2 regions of the Faecousia sp. genome follow, and region 2 is predicted to be linked to the other one. Evidence: riboswitches for the same ligand, from Rfam matches in the RefSeq annotation. Region 2 holds a riboswitch; the other holds the start of a gene.
What was found. A riboswitch is a leader RNA that binds a small molecule or an ion and turns the genes downstream of it on or off. The one in region 2 is predicted to bind cobalamin.
Positions count from the first base shown of each region.

Region 1: it holds a riboswitch for cobalamin, as region 2 does, so the genes downstream of both, ACMKFF_RS05990 (hypothetical protein) here and ACMKFF_RS07855 (S-layer homology domain-containing protein) in region 2, are expected to answer to the same signal.

Region 1 covers NZ_DBFZUT010000056.1:29,776-41,147, forward strand. The annotation lists gene ACMKFF_RS05985 (S-layer homology domain-containing protein) at 1-7,733, opposite strand, end outside; cobalamin riboswitch at 8,053-8,289, opposite strand; cobalamin riboswitch at 8,462-8,665, shown strand; gene ACMKFF_RS05990 (hypothetical protein) at 8,754-10,691, shown strand.
Region 2 covers NZ_DBFZUT010000073.1:13,115-24,486, reverse strand. The annotation lists gene ACMKFF_RS07870 (dihydrofolate reductase) at 1-221, opposite strand, end outside; gene thyA (thymidylate synthase) at 230-1,060, opposite strand; gene ACMKFF_RS07860 (aldose epimerase family protein) at 1,057-1,977, opposite strand; cobalamin riboswitch at 2,125-2,349, shown strand; gene ACMKFF_RS07855 (S-layer homology domain-containing protein) at 2,445-9,632, shown strand; gene ACMKFF_RS07850 (hypothetical protein) at 9,682-10,014, shown strand; gene ACMKFF_RS07845 (sugar phosphate isomerase/epimerase family protein) at 9,971-10,735, shown strand; gene cobT (nicotinate-nucleotide--dimethylbenzimidazole phosphoribosyltransferase) at 10,732-11,372, shown strand, end outside.

The sequences.
Region 1 (11,372 bases), on a different contig from region 2:
GAGCAGGTGTAGGTGGTGTAGCCCATCTTGTCGCAGGTCGGGGCGGTCACAACGGCTTCGTAGCTGTGCGCGACCGTCGGGATGGCCTCGGTGTAGGACTTGCCGCACTCGCTGCAGGTGAAGGTCTTCACGCCTTCCTCGGTACAGGTCGGTTCCTTCGTGACGACGGCTGTGTAGGTGTGTTCGAGCGCATCGGTGTAGCTGCCGACATAGCTGTCACCGCAGACGGAGCAGGTGTAGGTGGTGTAGCCCATCTTGTCGCAGGTCGGGGCAGTCACGACGGCTTCATAGCTGTGGCCGGTGGCCGGGACGATGGAATCGACGTAGCTGTCGCCGCAGACGGAGCAGGTATGTGTGGTGTAACCGTTGTTCGTGCAGGTCGGAGCCGTCACAACGGCTTCGTAGGTGTGGTCCGCCTTTGCCAGAGCAACGTCATAGCTGTCACCGCAGTGCGAGCAGGTGAAGGTCTTCACGCCCTCCGCTGTGCAGGTCGGCACGCGGGTGATCTGCCAGACATAGTCATGGCCGGTGGCCGGGACGACAGAATTGATGTAGCTGTGGCCGCAGACGGAGCAGGTGTGCGTGGTATAGCCGGAGGCGGTGCAGGTCGGGGCAGTCACGGACTCCGTGTAGGTGTGGCCGGTGGCCGGGACGACAGAATCGACGTAGCTGTGGCCGCAGACGGAGCAGGTGTGCGTGGTGTAGCCGGAGGCGGTGCAGGTCGGGGCAGTCACGGTGTCCGTGTACTGATGACCGGCAGCGTCGACATAGTTATCGCGGTAGCTGTCGCCGCAGACGGAGCAGACGTGGTTCGTGTAGCCGTCCTTCTCGCAGGTCGGGGCAACGACCGATTCCTCGTAGCTGTGACCGTTGGCCGGAACAAAGTCGGCCTTGAGGGTCTCGCCGCAGGCGGTGCAGGTGTAGATCGTGTAGCCCTGCTCGGTGCAGGTCGGATCGACAACGGTCGTCTTCTCCAGCGTATGCTCGCTCTGGCCCTCAGCCAGCTTCTGCCAGACAAGGATGGGATAGCCGCTGTTGACCTTCTGCATGCAGGTGCCGTCTGCCTTGAAGGACTCACCCAGTGCGGCAATGAAGTCGGCGGACTTCATGTCCTCCTCGGACATTTCCTTCAGGACGGTCGGGTCCTTCAGCGTGGAGTAGCCCATCTTTCCGACGCCCTCGAGGCCGCAGGCAAGATAGTAGACGTCCTCAACCTGATGATAGCTGGCCTCGGAATAATCCGAATGCATGAAGCCGATGGCTGCGCCGGGATTTCCGGCTGTCTTCAGACCAAGGTCGGTCGCGGTGCCGGTGTTGTAGCAGTTGTGGATGTAGCTCTGCGAGTAGCTCCTCATGCCAGCGTCGAGGTTGCCGACGAGGCCGCCGATGCCGCAGTAGTTCTTGTCGCTGTGGCCGGTGATCGCGCCGGAGTTGTAGCAGTCAACGATGTAGTTGACGCCGTTCGTGCTGTCGGAGCTGCTGCTCAGCGTGCCGACAAGGCCGCCGACGTAGCAGTCGCCGGTGACGGCGCCGCTGTTGTAGGAACGGGTGATGGAGGAACCATAGCGGATCTCCGCGAACAGCCCGCCGATGGCCTGCTTGCCCGTGCCGTAGGCGACGAGGCCGATCGCGCCGGTGTTGCAGGAGTCAACGACCTTCGTGGATTTGACCTCAGCGCCGAGACCACCGATCTTTGTGCGGCCGGTGATCGCACCGTTGTTCGCGCAGGCGGTGTAGGTCGTCTTCTCACTCTTGGGGGCGAAGCCGCCGACATAGTCGCCGTCGGAGGTCACAGTGCTGTTGTTGACGCAGCGCAGGAAGTCCGCATTCACCACGGTGCCCGCAAAGCCGCCGATGTAGCTCCACGGATAGGGGGCCGTGCCCTGCTTGGCCGTAACGGCAACGTCCACGGTCACATCCGTGAAGGAGACATATTCTGCGCCGCCGACGAGGCCGCCGGAGTAAGCGAAGGAGTTGCGGTAGTTTTCGGTGATGTCCAGCTTGCCGGAGAGCGTCAGGTTCTTGATCTCCGCCTTCTTGTCGGCCGTGCCCTTGACATAGCCGAAGAGGCCAAGGTACGGAGCGCCGACAGACTTGTCATCGGAGTTGAAGGTGATGCTCATGCCGGTGATGCTGTGGCCGTCGCCGTCAAAGCTGCCGGTGAACGGCTGCTTCTGGGAGCCCATCGGGGTCCAGTTTTCGATGCCGGTCAGGTCGATGTTGGCCGTCAGCTTGCCGCGGATAGCAGTCTCGCCGCCGTTGACCTTGCCTGCGAACCAGAGCAGCTGGCTGACGTTGCCGATGAGGTAGACACCGTCTTCATCCTGGCTGGGCAGGACGTCGAGCTCAAGCTCGGCCGTCTTCGTCTTCAGGCCGTAATTGGCGCTGTCGAAGCCGTAGGTGTAGGAGAGGGTGATGGAGGTCTGACCCTGTTCGATGGGGCCTTCCTGCCAGGTCACATAGTTCGTGATATCCCGCTCGAGACCGTTGGCCAGCTTGGCAACGACCTTCATGCCGGAGGCGTCGAACGTCTCGCCGACCTTGTAGCTCATCTTCTCCGGGTTTTCCTTGACCTCGATGGACAGAATCTTCGAGGTGATGGCCATCATGTAGCAGGAGTCGTTCTTGTAGTAGATCGTGCCGGTGCTGTCTGCGATGGTGGAGCAGATACAGTACTGTGCCAGCGGGGACTCCGGCGTGAAGATCTCGCTGTAGCCGGAATCCGTGGCCGTCTTCGGCTCGGTCTGGCCCGGGCGATCCATCAGGACGGAAATGCCGCCGGGGGTATAGTTGTAGGGGAGGTAGATGAACACATAGCCGTCGCCCGCGCCGTCGCCGTCGAAGTCCTTGTCGACATAGGCCGTGGAGACCATGGCCGAGGTCTGCGGATAGCCGACGATGCCATAGGAGTAGGCATAGCTCATTTCGCCGCTTTCGACGTCGAGATCAATGACCTCGATGCAGTGGCCGCCATTCTGCGAGAACTGGCCCTTGTTGCCAGAAACGCCGAGGTAGATGCGCCCGTTGTAGACGGACGGCGTGCAGGTGGACATGATGGCGCCGGGCTTTTCCTCACTGGTGTAGCCCTCGGCGTCCTTGAGCGCCAGAGACTTGAAGTCCGTGATCCTGCCGGTTTCCCAGTCGATGGCGGCATTGTAGATGTAGCCGCCCTTGGACGTGAAGAACACGCGGTCAGAATCCGGGTCATGGGAAACGTTGGAGCGGATATCACCCTTGCAGCCGTAGTGGGAGTCAAGGAGCTTGCCCGTCAGGCGGTCGAAGACCAGCAGGGCGGAGGTGTTGATATAGTCGCCCTCGCCGGAGCCGTCGTCCGTGCCGACGATGCAGAGGTTATCCGTCACATAAGCGCCTGCCCAGTAGAAGCCGCCGACGCAGGCATAGGACCAGGAGGCGAGCTTGGCTTCGTCCGTCTTCGCCGGGTCCTCATCCGTCACGGAGATGGCGACGAAGTTGCCGGGCTTGCTCTCGCCGTTCCAGAAGCCGACATAGATGTAGCCGTCGTGGTACGTCGGGGAGGTGTTGGGCTGGCCGCCGAGCGGATCGGTGTAGATCCACAGGGATTCGAGCGTCTTGGCGTTGAAGGCCTGGATCTTGCCGCCGGACAGGCCGACAAAGATCATGCCGTCGGCATAGGTTGCCGGGTTGATGGAGAAGCTGGAGGTACCTGCCATCGTGCCCTCTGCGAGCACCTTGCCGGTGTTGACGTCGAGGCGCTTGATGGTGCTGCCGGTGTAGGTGATGAGGCCACCGTCCACCAGAATGGGGGAGCCGGGAGCGGCCGCCCGGCCTGTGCCGTACTTCGCAGCCCACAGCAGCTCACTGTCCTCACTCGTGTAGGGCGTGGGGGCGTTCGTGATGCCAAGGTGATTGCTGCCGTTGCGGAAGTTAGGCCATTCGGCGGGGAGATCCTTGACAAGGGTCGTGTTCTCTTCGGCTGCGGTCAGCGTGATCTTGAGCACTGGCTCGGCCGCGCTGGCAGTCAGGCTGCCCGACTTGCCGACATAGCCCTTCGCCGTTGCGACGTAGGTGTAGGCCGCGCCGTCCATCAGGGTATAGTCGCCGTTCTCATCCGGATAGATGCTGGTGTTGAACGAGTCATACAGGACCAGCAGGGCGTTCTCCGGGTCAAGCTCTGCACGCACCTTGCAGATGGCGTGCTTCGTTGCCTTGACGGTGTAGGAGGTCGACAGGCCGTCTGCGTTGGAGACGACGACGGTCATGACGTTCTCGCCGTCCTGCAGGGTCCATTCGCCGGACTCCGCGCCGTTGTAGGTCACGGTGTAGCCGTCCTGATATGGCGTGGCGCTGAGCGTGATGGAATCTGCCGTCGTGTCGATGGTGTATTCCGCCGTGCGGTGCGAGAACGTCTCGTTCATGCGCGCGCCGGTCACGTTCAGGGCAGACAGGGTCGGAGTGCGGAACGAGGTGAGCGTGTAGGTCTGCGTATTGCCGTCAACGCCGACCGTCAGGGTGACGGTGTTCGGCTTGGCATCGCGGCTGAAGTTTGCGAGGCTCTGGCCGGAGGTCTTGCCGGACGTAATGGCCGTGGACTGGGTCTTGCCGTTATACAGATTCGTCCACTCGGCCTTGATGGTGGAGCCTTCCGGGGCATTTCCGGACAGCGTGGCCCACAGGAAGGCGCTGAAGCCGTCTGCATCGGGGATGGCGACCTGATATTCGGCCGTCTTACCGTCGAATTCCGGCGTAAAGACATAGTCGCCGGAGGCGTTGTAGGCGGTCAGGCGGAGCGCGGACAGGTAGGCGATCTTCTCACCGCAGCGGCTGCAGATGCCGCCTTCGCCGACATTGTGGCCGAGAGCCGGAATCTCTTCCGCCTTCGTCTCGCCGCAGGCCGTGCAGGTGTAGGTCTTGGAACCGGCCTCGGTGCAGGTCGCGTCGACCGTTGCGGTCACTTTAAACGTGTGCTCGCTCTGGCCTTCGCCCAGCTGCTGCCAGGTGAGGACGGGGTAGCCGCTGTTGACCTTCTGCATGCAGGTTCCGTCAGCCTTGAAGGAAGCGCCGAGCTTCGTGACGAAGTCGGAGGCCTTCATGGCCACGGCCGTCATCTCCACAAAGACGGACGGGTCATGCATCGTGGAATAGTTCATCTTGCCGAGGCCCTCGAGGCCACAGGCGAGGTAATAGACATTTTCCACTTCGAGGTAGCTGCCCGTGGAATAATCCGCGTGCATCAGACCGATCGCCGCACCGGCATTGATCGTCTTCAGCCCAAGGTCGGTCACGGTGCCGACGTTATAGCAGTTGTGAACGTAGCTCTGCTCATAGACTCTCGAGGAGCTGGCGTCGAGCTTGCCGACCAGACCGCCGATGCCGCAGTAGTTCTTGTCGCTGTGGCCGGTGATCGAGCCGGAGTTGTAGCTGTCGACGATGTAGCTCGGGCCGTTCGCGGCGTCGGAGCCGCTGCCGACCGAGCCGACGAGACCGCCGACATAGCAGTCGCCGGTGACGGCGCCGGTGTTGTAGCAGCGCGTGAGCGTCGAGCCGTAGCCGATCTCGCCGAACAGACCGCCGATACCCTGATTGCTGCCGTTATAGGCGGCAAGGCCGATGGCACCGGTGTTGCAGGAATCAACGGCCTTCGTGGACTTGACGGAAGCGCCGAAGCCGCCAATCTTCGTGCGGCCGGTGATCGCGCCATTGTTCACGCAGGAGGTGTAGGTCGTCGTCTCGCTCTTGGCCGCGAAGCCGGAGACATAGTCGCCGTCCGTGGTCACGGCGCCGTTGTTGACGCAGCGCAGGAAGTCTGCATTCTTCACGATACCGGCAAAGCCGCCGACATAGCTCCACGGATAGGGGGCGGAGCCCTTCTTCGCGGTGATTGTGACGTTCGTCGTGATATTGGTGAAGGAAACATATTCCGCACCGCCGACGAGGCCGCCGGAATAGGCGTAGGAATTGCGGTAGTTCTCGGTGATGTCGAGCTTGCCGGAGAGCGTCAGGTTCCTGATCTCCGCCTTCTTGTCAGCCGTGCCCTTGACATAGCCGAAGAAGCCGAGATAGGGGGCGCTGCCGGAGGTGGCGGCATAGGTGATGTCCATGCCGGAGATGCTGTGGCCGTCGCCGTCAAAGCTGCCGGTAAACGGCTGGCTCTGGGTGCCGATCGGGGTCCAGGCCTCGGTCAGCTCGAGGTTGGCCGTCAGCTTGCCGCTGATGGCGGTGTCGCCGCCGTTGACCTTCGCTGCGAACCACTGCAGCTGCTTCTCGCTGGCAATGCAGTAGACGCCACTCTCGTCCTGCGTGGGGATCGCGGGATCCTGCGCGCCGCAGCGGGTGCACAGGCCGTCGCTGCCGTATTCATGGCCGAGGGCCGGAAGCTCTTCCGTGCGGGTCTCACCGTGCACGCTGCAGGAGAACGTCTTGACACCGGCCGTCGTGCAGGTGGGCTCTGTCGTGACGACGCCTTCGTCCCACTGGCAGGGCTGAGGTGCCTCGCTCGTGAGAACGACCTTCGCCGTTGCGGGGGCGTAGCAGGCGTTCTTCGTGCCGTAGTTCGGGTCATAGCCCAGCAGGTAATAGGTACCGGCCTTCAGCGAGGCCGTGTCGAGCGTGTAGCTGCTGCCTTCGCTCGTAAGCTCCTGCTGCTGTTCCCAGTTTTCATTGTAGAGCTTCACATTGAGACCGGTGATCGGCTCAAAGGACTCCGTGCCGCCGTCGGACACGGACTTGGTGTCATACTTCTGCGTTTCGAATGTGATCTTTTCACCGACCTTGGCGGTGTAGTCGTCCTTGTCAAAGCGGGCGAATGCGCCGTAGGTCCAGAAGCTCCAGTTGGAGAACATGGCCAGATCGATCGTGTCGTTGTCGGACAGCAGAATGTAGTTTGCCGTGGAGCCCCAGCCCGCAGACATCAGGGGATAGACGTGGTTGCGGTAGTACATGAGGTTCTCGTCATGGCCCCAGAAGTTCTGCATGTACATGGACGTGGCGCTGCCGGAGATGAGCAGCGCATTGCGCGTATCCTCATAGGAGCCGCCGAGCATGTCATTCACGCCTTCGCCGCTGCCGGTGAATTCCAGCAGGCCGGATGTGCCCTTGCCGCAGTCCTTCTCGGCCACGCCGAGGTAGTAGCGCTCGAGCATATAGATGTAGAGGTGCAGGAGCGTCGGGCGCTGCACGATCTCGTTGTCCGTATAGCTTCCGGAGCCGTTCTCCGTGTGGTAACGGTTAAAATCGTCCAGACCGTACAGGGACAGGGGGAAGTACGGGACCTTGACCTCCAGATGCGACAGGATGGTGCCGCCGTCGTCCTTGCCGATGATCGGTGCGCCGTCGCTCGAGATGGTCACATAGACGGTGACGGAGGCCTGGTCGGTCTCGTCATAGCCGTACTGGTTCTTGTCGCCGTCCTCCACGGCCTCGACCGTGATGGGAACGACAGTCTCAGCACTGCCGCCGTCCGTGCAGGTAGCGGTAATGCCGATGCGGAATTCCCCTGCCTCGGCAGAGGTGAACTGCAGCGTATTGTCCTTGATATAGACCTTATCGCCGTAATCCGCCTTCAGCGCGAAGCTGAGAGCGTGCCCGTTCGGGTCGGTGAACACCGTTCCGAGCGGGAGCTGGTACAGCGCACCGACCTTGACGGGATCGGGCGCCGGGGTACTTACCGTGATGTCGCAGTCCGCCGCGAAGACCGCAGGGATCATCGACAGAAGCATGGCAAGCACCAGCAGGATGCTCAGGATTCTTTTCATGCTGTTTTCCTTTCTTTTGGGGAAGCCATTGAGGATACGATTAGTGGCTTCCCGATTTTATTTATCCTTAGACCGTGTTCGGTCCAAAAGATCAGCGCAAAGCCCAACGGGCGGGCCGCAAAAAAACAGCCTGACAGGAAACTACATGGGAGACATGGAGTTTTTGGCAAGCTGCTGCATCGTGGGGCGGGTCGGCGGCACCCGACCCGCCCACAGGAGGAGAACACCCGGTCATGCGCAGCGGGAACGCATCCGCTGCCCCGAATCGGGCACAAAAAACGGCTGAGAGGATAGATAGACTATCCCCTCAACCGATTCGGGCAAAGTAATGCATCACAGTAGGTCTTCTGGGTCGCGCATCCGGGAGCAAAGCCCCCACGGCCGCTGCCCTGCCTTCTCAGGATCCCCCAATGACCGGCTTTCGCCGACGGGCAGCGGACTCAACGCTCACAGCGACGGTTATCCCAGAGGCGCAGCGCGCCTCCCTCGGGGTATTATCCCCGTTCCCTTGTTTACCCGTATGCCTGACGGGGTCGCCCCGCGCCGTTGCGTACATACGGTCTCTGCAAGCAGAATATTCAGTTCATGCCGCACAGGCTTTGTGCGGACTACTTTGATTATAGACCATGCGGGCGCGCCTGTCAAGCACCGAAATCCGTATTTTTTTAGCGAATGCGGCAACACACACCGGAACGGACTTGACAAAAAAATCGGCCCTTGTTATACTGAGAGCAATGGAAGCTTCAAGTGCTTCCGCTGCCGTCCGGGCAGCGGGAGAGGATAGGGAACCGGGTGAGAATCCCGGACGGTACCGCCGCTGTATGCGCGGAGGCCGCGTGCAGGGCGAAAGCCGGTCATTGGGGAACCCTGAGAAGGCGCGCGCGGCCGTCGAGGCGTGAGTCAGAAGACCTGCTTGGGGAGGCTCTGCCCGCATGGTGCGGGAAACGGGGCATATTGTTGTGCGCAAATGCGGACGCTGCAACGATTGTTGCAGTGTCCTTTTTTTCTGGGGGTCGTGCCATGAGACGGAAAACAATCTGGGGCCGGGTCTGCACGGCCGTGCTGATCCTTTCGCTTCTGGCCGGTGCGGTGGCTGTCGTGTTCACGGGCGGACAGGTGCGCCCGCCCGATCCGCTGCCGGAGCAGGCGCAGGTCCTGCAGCCGGACCGACAGGAGCGCGGCGGCAGCGGCGGCACATCGGACGACGTGCCCCTCACGCAGTCCCCGGAGCCGACGGAGCCGTCCGAAGAGCCGGACGAGACGGAAACGGCCGAGCTATCTACGGAGCCGGACGAGCCGACGGATGCGACGTCCGCCACGCAGACGACACAGACGCCCGAGCCGAGCGAGGAGCCGACGCGCAGCACCGGCGGCGGAACGGAGCCGACGGAGGAGCCGGGTCCTGCCCCCACGGAGGCCCCCGGCCCCGAGGAGCCGCATATCGTGACGGACCTTGTCAGCCGCGTCTGGCGCTCCGGTGAGCTGGACGGCGATACGCTGCGGTTTTATGCCTATGCTGCGGGCAGCGGAGACCTGAGCCTGCGGGTATATTATAAGGAGTCCGGCTCCACCGCAAACAACGGCACGCGCCTTCTGCCGGCGGACGACCGGAACTTCTCCGTCCGCCTTACCTTAAATCAGTCCTATACCTTCTCCCTATATTTATATCGCGACGGCCGCCGCGTCGGCGATGCCGCGGTATACCATATTTCCTACCGCGCAAGGCTCGCAGACGACGATCAGCCCGAGATCGGCGATGCGCCGCCCATCATCACGACGAGCCGCGACGGCCGGACCGATCCCGTCTCCGTGCAGACGATGACGTTCGTCGTCTGGGCGAGGACGGGCACGGACGGTTCACCGATCTACACGAGCCATCTGCAGGTTTCGATGGACGGCGAGCTGCTGACGAACCCGACCGGCAGCGCCGCGTCCGGCTATGAATATGTGCTGCGCTTCTCCGCGCCGCTCGTCGGCGATGAGCGGGAATATACGCTGCGCATCCTTGCGTGGGACGATGCCGGAAATTCCGCCATGCGCACCGTGAAGATCGTCTATCAGACGGTCTCGGAGGGCGACGACATCGGTGAGGCGACCATCCGCATCGACGCCACGACCGTCGGCCTCGGAATCGTCGACGAGGAGACCGTCCGCATCAAACAGGGCGACACGGCCGCGCAGACCGTGCTGCAGATGCTGGAGGACTGCGGCTATGAGGCAGGCTATGACGGCCTTGCGGAAAAGAACGGCGGTTTTTATCTCATGCGCCTGACGCGCGGCGACCTGCTGTTTCGCGCGCAGGTGCCGGAGCGCCTCTGGACACTCATCCAGCGCGACGGCATCTCACTGACGGGCGCGCCCGGCCGCGACAGCCTCGGCCAGCACGACTACACCTGGGGCGCGGGCTGGATGTATGATGTCAACGGCTATTACCCCGGCAAGGGCCTGTCGGAATGGATGCTCGGCGACGGCGACGTGCTGACGCTGCGCTTTACGCTGGCCTGGGGCAAGGATATCGACGGCTTCGGCGCGACGGGCGGCGGCTACGGCGTGCTGTCCAGCTACTGCTATGTCTGGCGCGACGGGCAGGAGATCCCGCTTGGCCACGACTGGCAGGAGACGGCCCGTGTCGAGCCGACGGAGACGGAGGACGGCTATGCGGACTATGTCTGCACGAAGTGCGCCGAGACGCGCCGCGACGTCCTGCCGAAGACCGGAACGGTCGACCCAACGGATCCCACGGATCCCACGGATCCCACGGAGCCCACGGAGCCCACGGAGCCGCCAACGGCCCCCACGGACCCGGCGGAGAACGGAAACGAGAGGAGCATGTTCCTTGAAGCAAATGCGAAATATTCTGATCCTGCTGCTGTGCGCTGCACTGCTGGCGGGCTGCGGCGCAAGATCGGCGCCTGCAAAGGCACTCGCGGGCTGCCGGGCGCTGCTCGGCGTGCGTGAGGGCTTCCTGGAGGGCCGCGCAGCGGAGCTGGCGGGCAGCTCCATCGGAGATTGGCTCGCCATGGCGCTGCTGGCCTGCGGTGCGAACGAGAGCTATGACGCCTATCTTGCCGCGCTTGAGCGGCATGTCACGGAGCGCTATGCCGAGCAGGGCACGCTCGATGCGCTCATGGCGACGGAGTATTCCCGTACGATCCTGACCGTCGCCATGCTCGGCGGCGACCCGGCCGCCTTCGGTACGCGGCCGGACGGCACGACCGTGGACCTGCTGGACGACGGCGTGTGGAATTTTGCGGGCGAGCTCGGCGCGCAGGGCCTCAACGGCCTGATCTTTGCCCTGCTGGCGGTCGATGCCGGGACCTATCCGGAGCCGGAGCGGGCGAAAAACACGCGCGCCGGGATCGTGGAGGCCATCCGCGCGGCGCAGGAGCCGGACGGCGGCTTCGGCCTCGTTTCCGGCGCCTCGGAGGCCGATATGACGGCCATGGCCCTGCAGGCCCTTGCGCCCTACGGCCGGGACGAGACCGTGGAGCGGGCGCTTGCCTGGCTGAAGGATCAAATGCAGCCGGACGGCACCTTCCTGGCCTACGGCGAGCCGAGCGCCGAGAGCTGCGCGCAGGTCCTCCTTGCGCTGGCTGCGCTCGGCATCGATCCGGAGCAGGAATTCGGCAGCGTGAACCC
Region 2 (11,372 bases):
GCGCCCGGCACGGAAAAGCCGGGCGTGGCTGAGAGAATCCAGTTCTCGCGGTTCGGCAGCGGGCGCGCGTGGGGGAAGGTGAGCAGGGTCTTGCGGCCATAGATCACGGTCTTCCCGGTCGTGAGCGCGCGGAAGCGGCGCAGGTCGGTGGGAATGGAGACAAGCAGATCGCCGTCCCTCCCGATGCCCCAGTTTTGCGTGACGTTGACGATGCAGTCCATGGCTCCTCCTAAATGGCGACAGGAATTCTGGCCGAAAACGGATGATAGCGGTAGTTCTCCACCTGCACGCTGTCCGGCGTGAAGGCATAGAAGTCCGTGACCGCAGGATCGAGCTGGAATTCCGGCGCGGGATACGGCTCCAGCTCCAGCATCTGCTCGACAAGCGGAATGTGGCGGTCGTAGATATGGCAATCGGCGATTACATGCACGAGCTCGCCTGCGACAAGACCGCTGACCTGCGCCAGCATGTGCACGAGCACGGCATACTGCACGACATTCCAGTTGTTTGCCGTGAGCATGTCCTGCGAGCGCTGATTCAGAATGGCGTTGAGCCGGTTGCCGCTGACATTGAACGTCATGGAATAGGCGCAGGGATACAGAGCCATCTCGTGCAGATCGGCGAAATTGTAGAGGTTTGTCAGAATGCGGCGGCTGGCCGGGTTGTGCTTCAGGTCGTATAGCACGCGGTCGACCTGATCGAACTCTCCCTCCGGGAAGCGGTATTTGATGCCGAGCTGATAGCCGTAGGCCTTGCCGATGGAGCCGTTCTCATCGGCCCAGCTGTCCCAGATGTGGCTGCCGAGGTCGCGGACGTTGTTCGACTTCTTCTGCCAGATCCACAGAAGCTCCTCCACGCATGAGCGCCAATAGGTGCGGCGCAGCGTCATGAGCGGGAATTCCTCCTGCAGATCATAGCGGTTCACCACACCGAAGCACTTGACCGTATGGGCCGGGGAACCGTCCGCCCAGCGCGGGCGAACGGACTGATCGGTGTCCCAGACACCCTCGCGCAGGATGCGTGCACACGTCTCGCGGTAGAGCAAATCGGCGCGGCTCATTTTGCGGTGGATTCGAAGGTATAGGTGATGGAGCGATGGAACGTCTCACCGGCCTTCAGCACGGAGGAGCCGAATTCCGGATGGTTCGGCGTGTCGGGGCAGGCCTCCGGCTCAATGGCAAAGCCCTGATTCGGATGGAGCTTGCCCGAGAGGAATTCACCGGTGTAGAGCTGCAGGGCAGGGTAGTCCGTGTGCAGCGACAGGCGGACGCCGCCGTCCTCTGCCACAAGAGCGTCCTGCCCGTCGAGCACGAAGCCGTGGTCAAAGTTCTGCGCAATGGTGTGCGGCGTGCGGAAGTCGAACGGGCCCTCGGCCGGGCGCAGCTCGCCGGTGGGAATGAGCTCGCCGTCCACGGGGATCCAGCGGCCGGCATTGATCTGCAGCGTCGTTCCGAGGATGCTCTCTGTGCCGCCGAGGTTGAAATACATGTGCGTCGTTGGCGCAAGGATGGTGTCCTTTGTGCTGACACCCTCAAAATCGAGGAACAGCCGGCTGCCCTCCACGCGATAGGTGACGTGCATCGTCAGCGCGCCGGGATAGCCCGCGTCGCCGTCCGGCGTGTGCAGCGTGAAGCGAACGGCCTGCTCCCCAAGGCATTCAGCTGCCCAGATGCGCTTGTGGAAGCCGACGCTGCCGCCGTGCAGGTGATTGCGGCCCTCGTTCTGCTCGACCTGCACCGTCTCGCCGTTCAGCGGAAAGCGGCCGCCCGCAATGCGGTTGGCATAGCGTCCGACGATCGCGCCGAGATAGCTGGTGTCCTGCAGATAGTCGTCCGGGGTCTTCAGGCTGACCACGACATTGCGGCCCAGATAAGCAAGCTTTGTGACGGTCGCACCGAGGCTCATCACGGAGACGGAAAGCGTATCGGAAGAGATGGTATACATGCTGTAGCCATAGAAATCAGATAACTGGATCATAATGCTGCACTCCTTCCCGCCGGGGGCGGATCATAATATACAATTAAATTATAGCGTATTTTCGGCGCTCCGTCAACGGCGGTTATAGGGTCGGAACGTTTTTCATCCGGCTTTACAATGCTGCGGAAATATGCTATACTGAATAAGTTAAAAACAAAAAGCTTTTGTGGCTCCGGCAGGGCATATGTACAGCCGGGGATGGACAAGGGAATGCAGTGAGAGCCTGCAACGCCGACCGGCGCTGTATGTGCAAGACGCGAGCTCCATGGGCGAAAGCCGGTCATTGGGGCGACCTGAGAAGGCTGAGCGCCGCGTTGCGGGGGAGACCCGGGAGCACGAGTCAGAAGACCTACAGAAGCATGCGGCGCAGGTGCGCCATGACGCAGGAAAACGGCTGCGGCAGGGGAAACGAGGCCCTCTGCCGCAGTGTTTTTATTATTTTCGTATCAAGAAAGGAAGATTGGATCATGAAACGAATGATCGCGGCGATCCTTGTGCTGTGCATGGTGCTGTGCAGCATCCCGGTCGCAGCAGCGGCAAGTTTTGATGAGTTTTTTGCGGACGTTCCGGCGACCGTGGAAAACGACGCCTCCTATCCCTTTGCGGAGAGCGACGACGAGACTTGCCTGATATCCGGCAACAAGGGTGTGGGGGGAACGACTTCCACCCTCAAGCTGACCTTCCGGAGCGGCGGTACGTTCCGCTTCTCCTATAAGGTCTCCAGCGAGTCCAACTATGACTACATGGCGGTCACGAAGAACGGAACGAACCTGACGCAGTCCAGCAAGGCTTCGTATTCTGGTGCGATGACGTCCTTCCAGACCTACACGATGGAGGTCGCGGCGAATGACGTCGTGACCATCGGGTATTCCAAGGACTACAGCAGCGATAAGAACGATGACACGCTCTATCTGAAGGACTTCAGCTGCAAAACGTACTATGGCGTCACGTTCACGGGCGCGCCTGCAGGCACGGCCTTTACGCTGACGGACAGCGCGGATGCTTCCTATGCCGTGACGGACGGCAAGGCCAGCGTTCCGGCGGGCGAGTACCGCTATACGGCCGAGGCCTTCGGCTATGCGCAGGCCACCGGCAGCTTTACCGTGACGGATGCGGCCGTTGAAGTCCCCGTGACCATGACGGAGCTTGCACGCCATAAGGCGGCGTTCTTGATCACGGGCCTTGCCGCAGGCACGACGGCGGCCGTTACCGTGAAGCACGGCGACAATGTTATGCAGGCCGAGGAGGACGGCTCCTACCTGCTCTTCCCGGCGGACTATTCCTATCAGGTGAAGGCTGCGGGCTATAAGACGGCACGCGGCACGTTCACGCTCGGCGAGGCCGACACGACGGTCAAGGTCACCATGGTCCCCGGCATCGAATGGGACGGAACGGTGGCAGACGGCTTTGCGGGCGGCACCGGTACGCAGGCCGATCCCTATCTCATCTCGAACGGCGAGGAGCTGGCCTATCTGTCCGCGCAGGTCGCCTCCGGCAATGCCTTTGCCGGAAAGCATGTGACACTCGCAGCCAATCTGGACATGGGCAATGTGGCCTTCACGCCGATCGGCAGCGATGCCCGCCGCTTCGCGGGCAGCTTTGACGGCGCGTATCACACGATCGATAATCTGCTCGTCTCGCAGACGACGGATTATGCCGGCCTGTTCGGCTGCCTGGATACCGGCGCGGCCGTACGCCGCCTGACGGTCCGCGGCAGCATCTCCGGCCGCGGCTATGTCGGCGGCATCGCCGGTCAGGCGGACAGCGCCACGATCGAGGCCTGCGCGAACTATGCCACGGTCACCGGTACGAGCCGGAATGTCGGCGGTATCGTCGGCCGTCTGAACGGCAAGTCCGCTGCGCGCTCGACCGTCCTGCGCTGCGCGAACTTCGGCACGATCAGCAATGGTACGAACAATTTCTCGGCCGGTATCGTTGGCACTGCCTACTATACTACGCTGAGCGAGTGCTATAACGTCGGCTCCGCCACCGGAAACCGCGTCGGCGGCATTCTCGGCCAGACGGATTCGAACACGACCGTGACGTCCTGCTACAATGCCGGTGCGATCACACTGGCGGCAGCGGGCAATTATAATTATGCGGGCTCGCTCATCGGCTACAACGGCGGCTCCGTTTCGAACTGCTATTACCTCACGGGCACGCAGGCCATCGGCAGCGGCTCCGGCGACACGACTGCCCTCACGGAAGAGCAGCTGAAGTCGTTCGACACCGTGCTGAAGCTCGGCGGCGCATTCGTGAACGACGCGAAGAATCAGAACAGCGGCTATCCCGTCCTTGCCTGGCAGGATGCGGATGCCAAGCTCATCGTGGCGTTCTCCGTCAACATGACCGGCGCTTCCGTCCATGTCTACGATGCGCAGAACGTGGAGCAGACCCCGGAGGAGGACGGCACCTATCGCCTTGTCTCCGGCAGCTATACCTATCTTGTCACGCGCGATGAGTGCGACGATGTGACCGGAAGCTTTACGATCGACGGCGCAGGCCGCACCATCACGGTCACCCTCTCGGTCCGCACCTATCCCGTCAGCGTGACGCTGACCCCGGCCGAGGCAAAGCTCGTTCTTCGTGATGCCGATGGCAAGCAGTGGAGCGCCGTGAACGGCGCATGGCGCCTGCCGAAGGGAAGCTACACCTATGAGGCGAGCCTGTTCGGCTACGAGACCGCGTCGGGCAGCCTGACGGTCACGGGCGAAAACGACAGCCTGCATGTCACGCTGCAGCAGGCGGCGCGCCATAGTGTGCGCATTGCCACCGTGAAGGCGGACGACGGCAGCGCGCTGAGCGGCGCGGACATTACCGTGACGCATGCCGAGGGCGGCGAGCAGACGGCGGTGAACGGCGTCTACAGCCTGCCGGACGGCACCTATTCCTATGCCGTTATGCTGGACGGCTATCTGAATGTGGCCGGTTCCTTCACGGTCGCGGGCAAGGATCTGACTGTTACGGTCAGACTCGAGGAGGGCAGCAATGTCTGGACGGGCAAGGCCTCCGATACCGCGCCGGAGACGAAGACCGAAAACGGCGTGACGTGGTACCTCATCAAGACGCCTGAGGAGCTGGCGTGGTTTGCCGCGAAGGTCAACGGCGGTGAGACGACGATCAACGCCCGTATCATGGTGAACCTCGTGCTCAACAGTGCAGAGGCACCGAAGGCCAACCGCTGGGGCGGCTTTGGCAAGTACAACTTGCAGTACAGCGGCATCTTTGACGGCAACGGCAAGACGATCAGCGGCTATTACAGCTGCGATAATGACGATACCTACGAATCTGCGATGGGCCTGTGCGGCTATCTCGGCGCGGACGGCGTGATCAAGAATGTCACGCTTGTCGGTATGATCGAGGGCGACGGCGCGATCGGCGCCTTCGCCAACCAGAGCTACGGCCGTATCGAGGGCTGCGTCAGCCGCGTGAACATCACGAATGCGGCCTCCTACGGCGGCGTGACGGGCGGCATCGCCGCGCGCGTCTATGCCAGCGGTGCGATCGTGAACTGCGGCAACGAGGGCAGCGTGACCTGCACGCTGAGCAGCGCCTATTCCGACGCGAAGGTCGGCGGCATCGTCGGCGCGAGCTATGCGCCCATCACGGGCTGCTATAACACCGGCGCGATCAACGGCGGCAGCAACAACCGCGGCTATGTCGGCGGCATCGTCGGCTACACCGAAAACGGCAGCGTGCAGATCCTGAACTGCTACAACACCGGCTCCGTTACCGGCGCGACCTGCGTCGGCGGCATCGCGGGCAAGCACACCGGCGGCACGGATCCCACGGTCACGAACTGCTATAACACCGGCAGCGTCAAGGGCGCTTCCTGCGGCGCGCTCGTCGGCGAATATGCGGCCGAAATTCGGAACAGCTATTATCTCGAAGGCTCCGCCTCTGCTGCGACCGGCAACACGAAGGACGGCGTCAATGTCGAAGCGACGGCCAAGACCGCCGTGGAGATGAAGGAGACTGCCTTCGTTCTCGCGCTCGGCAATGAAGCCTTCCACCAGGATGACGGTCGCAACGGCGGCTATCCGCTGCTGGCATGGCAGGGCGGCACGCATGTGGTCAACACGGCGGCGGCCGAGGCCATTGCGCGCGCGGCGGAAAAGCTCACGGTCGAGCCGACGCTCGTCATCGAGAACTGCACGCTGGCGCTCGCTTCGACGGTCGAGGGCTTTGACGGCACGATCACCTGGGCCAGCTCGAACGGCGCGGTCATCACGCCGGAGGGCGTTGTGACGCTCCCGTCCACGGGAACGGTCTATGTGAAGCTGACGGCGACGCTGGCCTATGGCGGCGAGACCGGGACGAAGACCTTCCTCATCACGGTGAAGTCCCTGAAGGCGCAGAACGACGAGCTCGTCACGGCGGCCAAGTCCCTGCTGGACAGCAAGTCCACGCTGAACCCGGTCCCCGGTACGGATACGAACCTCTGCACCTATGTGGAAAACTATCTGAGCAGAAATAACCTTGACGGCATCACCGTCACCGTGAAGGACCCCGGCGCGCTCGATTATCCGATGGATGTGGCGCAGACGACCGGCATCGCGGCCGACGGCAAGATCACCTATTTCAACGCGGACCCCGCAACGCTGGGCCTTGCGGCGCACTTTGCCCGCGTCTCCGGCGTGGAGCTGACGCTTACGCGCGGCGAGAGCAGCGCGGATATCACGGCGATGGTCATCCTGAACTGGGATCTGGACACCGTCCGGGATTACCTCGAAAAGGCGGCGGCCTCCGTTACGTTCGATACCATCCGCAATCAGAATACAAGCGAAGCGGAGATTATCTCCGACCTGCAGCTCCCGCAGCGTACCGGCGCTTATCCGTTCGTCACGTTCGCCTGGACATCCGATTCCAAGCTGATCTCCATCGAGGGCAGCACGGCGGGCGAAGTCCTGACGGGCCGCGTCACACGCCCGAGCGTTGACACGAAGGTCCATCTCTATCCGACCCTGACGTTCCAGCTCAACGAGAGCTCGCTGCAGGCCGAGGGCTTCCGTCTGACGCTCCCGGCCGAGGATCTCGAGCCGCTGCGTCAGCAGATGCAGAAGGAGCTTGACGAGAACTATCTCGTCACAAAGCTGACCTATGTTGTGACCGGCGAGGTCATCGACCCCGAGGCCGTGAACGGCGACATCCAGCTCCTCACGGCACGCGCTACCGGCATCGAGAACTATGACGATTATAAGTTCATCGTCACTTCGGGCGATCCGGATGTGGCCGAGATCAACGCCTACCGCGCCAATATCTACCGCCCGATGCCCGGCGAGGCCGCGGCGGAGGTGACGTTGACCGTCACCATGCAGCACAAGACAAAGGACGTCTCCGTGCAGAAGCAGATCGCCCTCAAGGTCCTGCCGCTGACAAAGGCGGAGCTTGACGATGCGCTGAACCTCATGGAGCAGGTCAAGGCCCACTACTGGGATGGTCTGAACGACGGAGCGAACGAGTCGCGGTACGCCGTGACGAAGAGCCTGCACGCCTTCCGCGAGGCCGTTGCGGGCGAGAACGGCGGCCTGACGTGGCTGTATGACTACCGCGACGCGCATGGTGCTGGCATCGTGGCCGGAGATCAGGCGGATTATTCCTCCGTCGGCGGTCAGGAGCAGTATAACAAGTTCAAGTCCAGCAATCCGGCCGTCATTGCCCATGAGAATCTGGTGCTGACGCAGCCGAAGTACAACACGTCCGTCACCGTTGAGAGCGTGCTGGAGCATGCCGTCTTTGCCAAGTATGCCAAGAAGATTACGTCCGGCGCATGGTATGACGACTACTTCTCCAAGCTGACCGGTCAGAAGGTCTCCGCCACCATGACGGTCCTCGGCACGGACGGTCCGAACCCGGGCGGCGACCAGCCTCCCGTCAGGACGACGGTCACGGTCGTGCTGACCGGCGTGAACGGTGTCGGCGCAGTGGACCGCACGTTTGACACGACGTCGGACAAGACCGTGGCGGAGGCTCTGCAGGAGGGCCTTGGCGAGGACTACACGCTCACGGTCAGCGGCTATGGCTACATCGGCAGCCTGACCGGCCCGGACGATTTCAACGCCGCCAATGCGGGCGTTGAGTTCTGGGGTCAGTATTACTACATCGACGGCGCGTATGACACGTCCTCTCCGCTGACGGTCCCTGTCACGGACGGCGCGGTCTACGGTATCTTCGCCAACGAGAAGAACACGACCGGCGAGAACTATGGCTACAAGTACAACGTCTGGATCCACGAGCGCAGCGTTACCGCCGAGGCCGAGACGGCCTTTGACGTCACGGTCTACCAGATGCAGGGCAATACCGCCGTGCCGCAGGCAGGCGTGAAGGTCTACGCGGACGGCAATGTGATGGGCGTCAGCGATGAGAACGGCAAGGTTATCTGCCGCTTTGAGCATGCGGGCGACTATGTGCTCACGACCGGCGACGAGCTGCACACCTACAGCCAGTGCCGCGTCCATGTGACGGAGAAGCCCTTCAAGGCGACGGTCACGGTCCGCCTGACGGGCGTGAACGGCATCGGCGCGATCGACCGCACGCTGGAGGTCCCTTCCTCCAGCACGGTCGCAGAGGCGCTGCAGCAGGGCTTCGGCGAGGACTATGTCCTCACGGTCAGCGAATATGGCTACATCGGCAGCCTGACTGGCCCGGAAGACTTCAACGCGGCCAATGCGGCAGTGGCATACTGGGGCCAGTATTACTTCGTGAACGGCGCGTATGATACGTCCTCCCCGCTGACGGTCCCCGTCACGGCCGGCGGCATCTACGGCGTGTTTGCCAATGAGTCGACGGCCGACTCCGACAGCTACTACGGCTATAAGTACAACGTCTGGTTCCACGAGACCGCGCTCACCGCAGCGGCGAGCGAGACGTTCACGGCAACGGTGTACCAGATGGGAACCGGTGTTGCTCCGGCAGAGGGCGTGCAGATCTTCTGCGGCGGCGAGCTGCTCGGCAGGACGGCCGCGGACGGCACGTTTGCCTGGCACTTTGACACCGCAGGCGTCTACGTCCTCACGACGGGCGACAGCAACCACACCTACAGCCAGTGTGTCGTCACGGTGACGGGCAAGGCCCCGGTGTGTGACGGCGGTGCGAACTGCCCGAGCCGCGCCTTCCCGGATCTTGATCCCGCGCAGTGGTATCACCTCAGCACGGACTATGCCATCACGAACCACCTGTTCATCGGCTTTGAGGACGGCACGTTCCGCCCGAACGGCCAGATGAGCCGCGCGATGTTCGCCATGGTGCTCTGGCGCGTGGCAGGCAGCCCGGCAAGCTCCGCGGCGCTCCCGTTTGCGGATGTCGCTGCCGATGCCTGGTATGCCGATGCAGTCCGCTGGGCCTATGCGGCCGGCGTGATCAACGGCGTGTCCACCACGGCGTTCGACCCCGAGTCCCCGGTGACCCGCGAGCAGATGGTCACGATGATCGTCCGTTATGCGGAAAAGATCGGCGCTGTCACCGGCGCACGCGATGATCTGTCGCAGTTCTCCGATGGGATGCAGGTCAGCTCCTATGCGCTCGCAGCGGTGCGCTGGGCAGTCGCCGTCGGCCTGCTGCGTGGTATGGACAACGGCCGCCTCGAGCCGCAGGGCACGGCGACCCGCGCAGAGGTTGCAACGCTGCTGATGCGTTTCGCCGCTCTCCGCAAGTAAGGCTTGGCGCTCCCGTACCGCTCTGCGGCGGTGCGGGGATGCTGCGAAAATGGCGGATGCCGCATCGAGATTGATGTTGGCATCCGCCGCTTTTTGTGATATCATATTTGAGGAAACTCTGAATAAATCATCTGCGGTGGATGGCGGATATTTTCCGCCAATCCATCGGTTTGAAAAACTTGAAATACACAAAGTATTCCTGCATTTTTCAAACCTTGACTTGACAGAAAATCTCTCGCCATCCACTCTTGCTGATTTAATCAGAGCTTCCTTGAGCAACACCGCACGATATGCGATTGCTGAATTGTGCAGTGCGGCTTTGAAAGTGAGGGGAAGGCATGCAGAGTTTACGGGGAAAGTTATTCCTCTCCGGGATGGATGAAAATGCGGCTTCGCTGGCCCGGAAATGGGGCCTTGGGCTGGAGCTGACGGATTTCTGCGAGGCGCGGAAATTGGAAGAACCTGCGGCCATGGAGGCTGCGCGGGCGCGCTGCAGTGGGATCGGCTCTCTCTGGCTGCATGCGCCGTTTGCGGAGCTGTCGCCCTGCGCCATCGACCCGCGCGTGCGCGAGGTTGTCATGCTGCGCTTCCGGCAGACCGTGCAGGCGGCGCTGGCGCTCGGCATCCGGCGCATCGTGGTGCACAGCGGCTATATCCCGCTCGTCTATTTCCCGGAGTGGTTCACGGCCCGGTCCGTCGAATTCTGGCGGGAATTTCTGCGGGACGCCCCGGACGGTCTCTGCCTAGCGCTGGAAAACGTGATGGAGCCGGAGCCGGACATGCTCGTGCAGATCGCAGCGGGCGTCGATGACCCGCGCTTCGGCCTGTGCCTCGATGTCGGCCATGCCAATACCCGCGTGAGCAAAACGCCGCCTCTGGATTGGATCGCGCCGATGGCCCCGTGGCTGCGCCATGTGCACCTGCACAACAACGACGGCGACTGGGACCTGCACGACGCGCTCGGGCAGGGCATGATCCCGATGCCGGATATCCTTGCCGCGCTGGCGGAGCAGTGCCCGGCGGCGGATTATACGATCGAAAATCAGAACTGTGAGCCCTCGCTGCGCTGGCTTTGCGCGCGGGGCTATCTGGAGGAACCATGACAGAGCAGGAATTTCAGACTTTTTTGCGCTCCATCCGCCCGGCGGACCGCGCCGCGATGGACGCTGCCGCTCGCCGTCAGGCGGAGCTGGCCAAGCCGCCGGGCAGTCTCGGCGCGCTGGAGGATGTCTCCATCCGGCTGGCAGGACTGACCGGCCGGGTGAAAAATCGGATTGACCGCTGCCGCGTGCTCGTGTTCGCGGCGGATAACGGCGTTACGGCCGAGGGCGTTTCGGCAACGCCGGTCTCGGTCACGCTCAGTCAGTCTATCAATATGACACGGCATATCACGGGTATGTCCGCCCTGGCAGCGGCCTTTGGCGATTCCGTCGTCGTGACGGACGTCGGCATCGACGCGGATGTCCGCTGCCCGGAGATCGTGGATCGGAAGATCCGCCGCTCCACCGGCGATATCGCGCGGGAGCCCGCCATGACGCGAAAGCAGGCGCTGACGGCCATTTCCGTCGGCATGGAGCAGGCGCAGCGCGCCGCGCAGGACGGTATGCAGGCCGTCGGCATCGGCGAGATGGGCATCGGCAACACCACGACGTCGGCCGCCGTTCTGGCGGCGCTGACCGGCCTTGCGCCGGAGGAGCTGACCGGCCGCGGCGCGGGTCTGACGGACGATGCCTTCCGGAA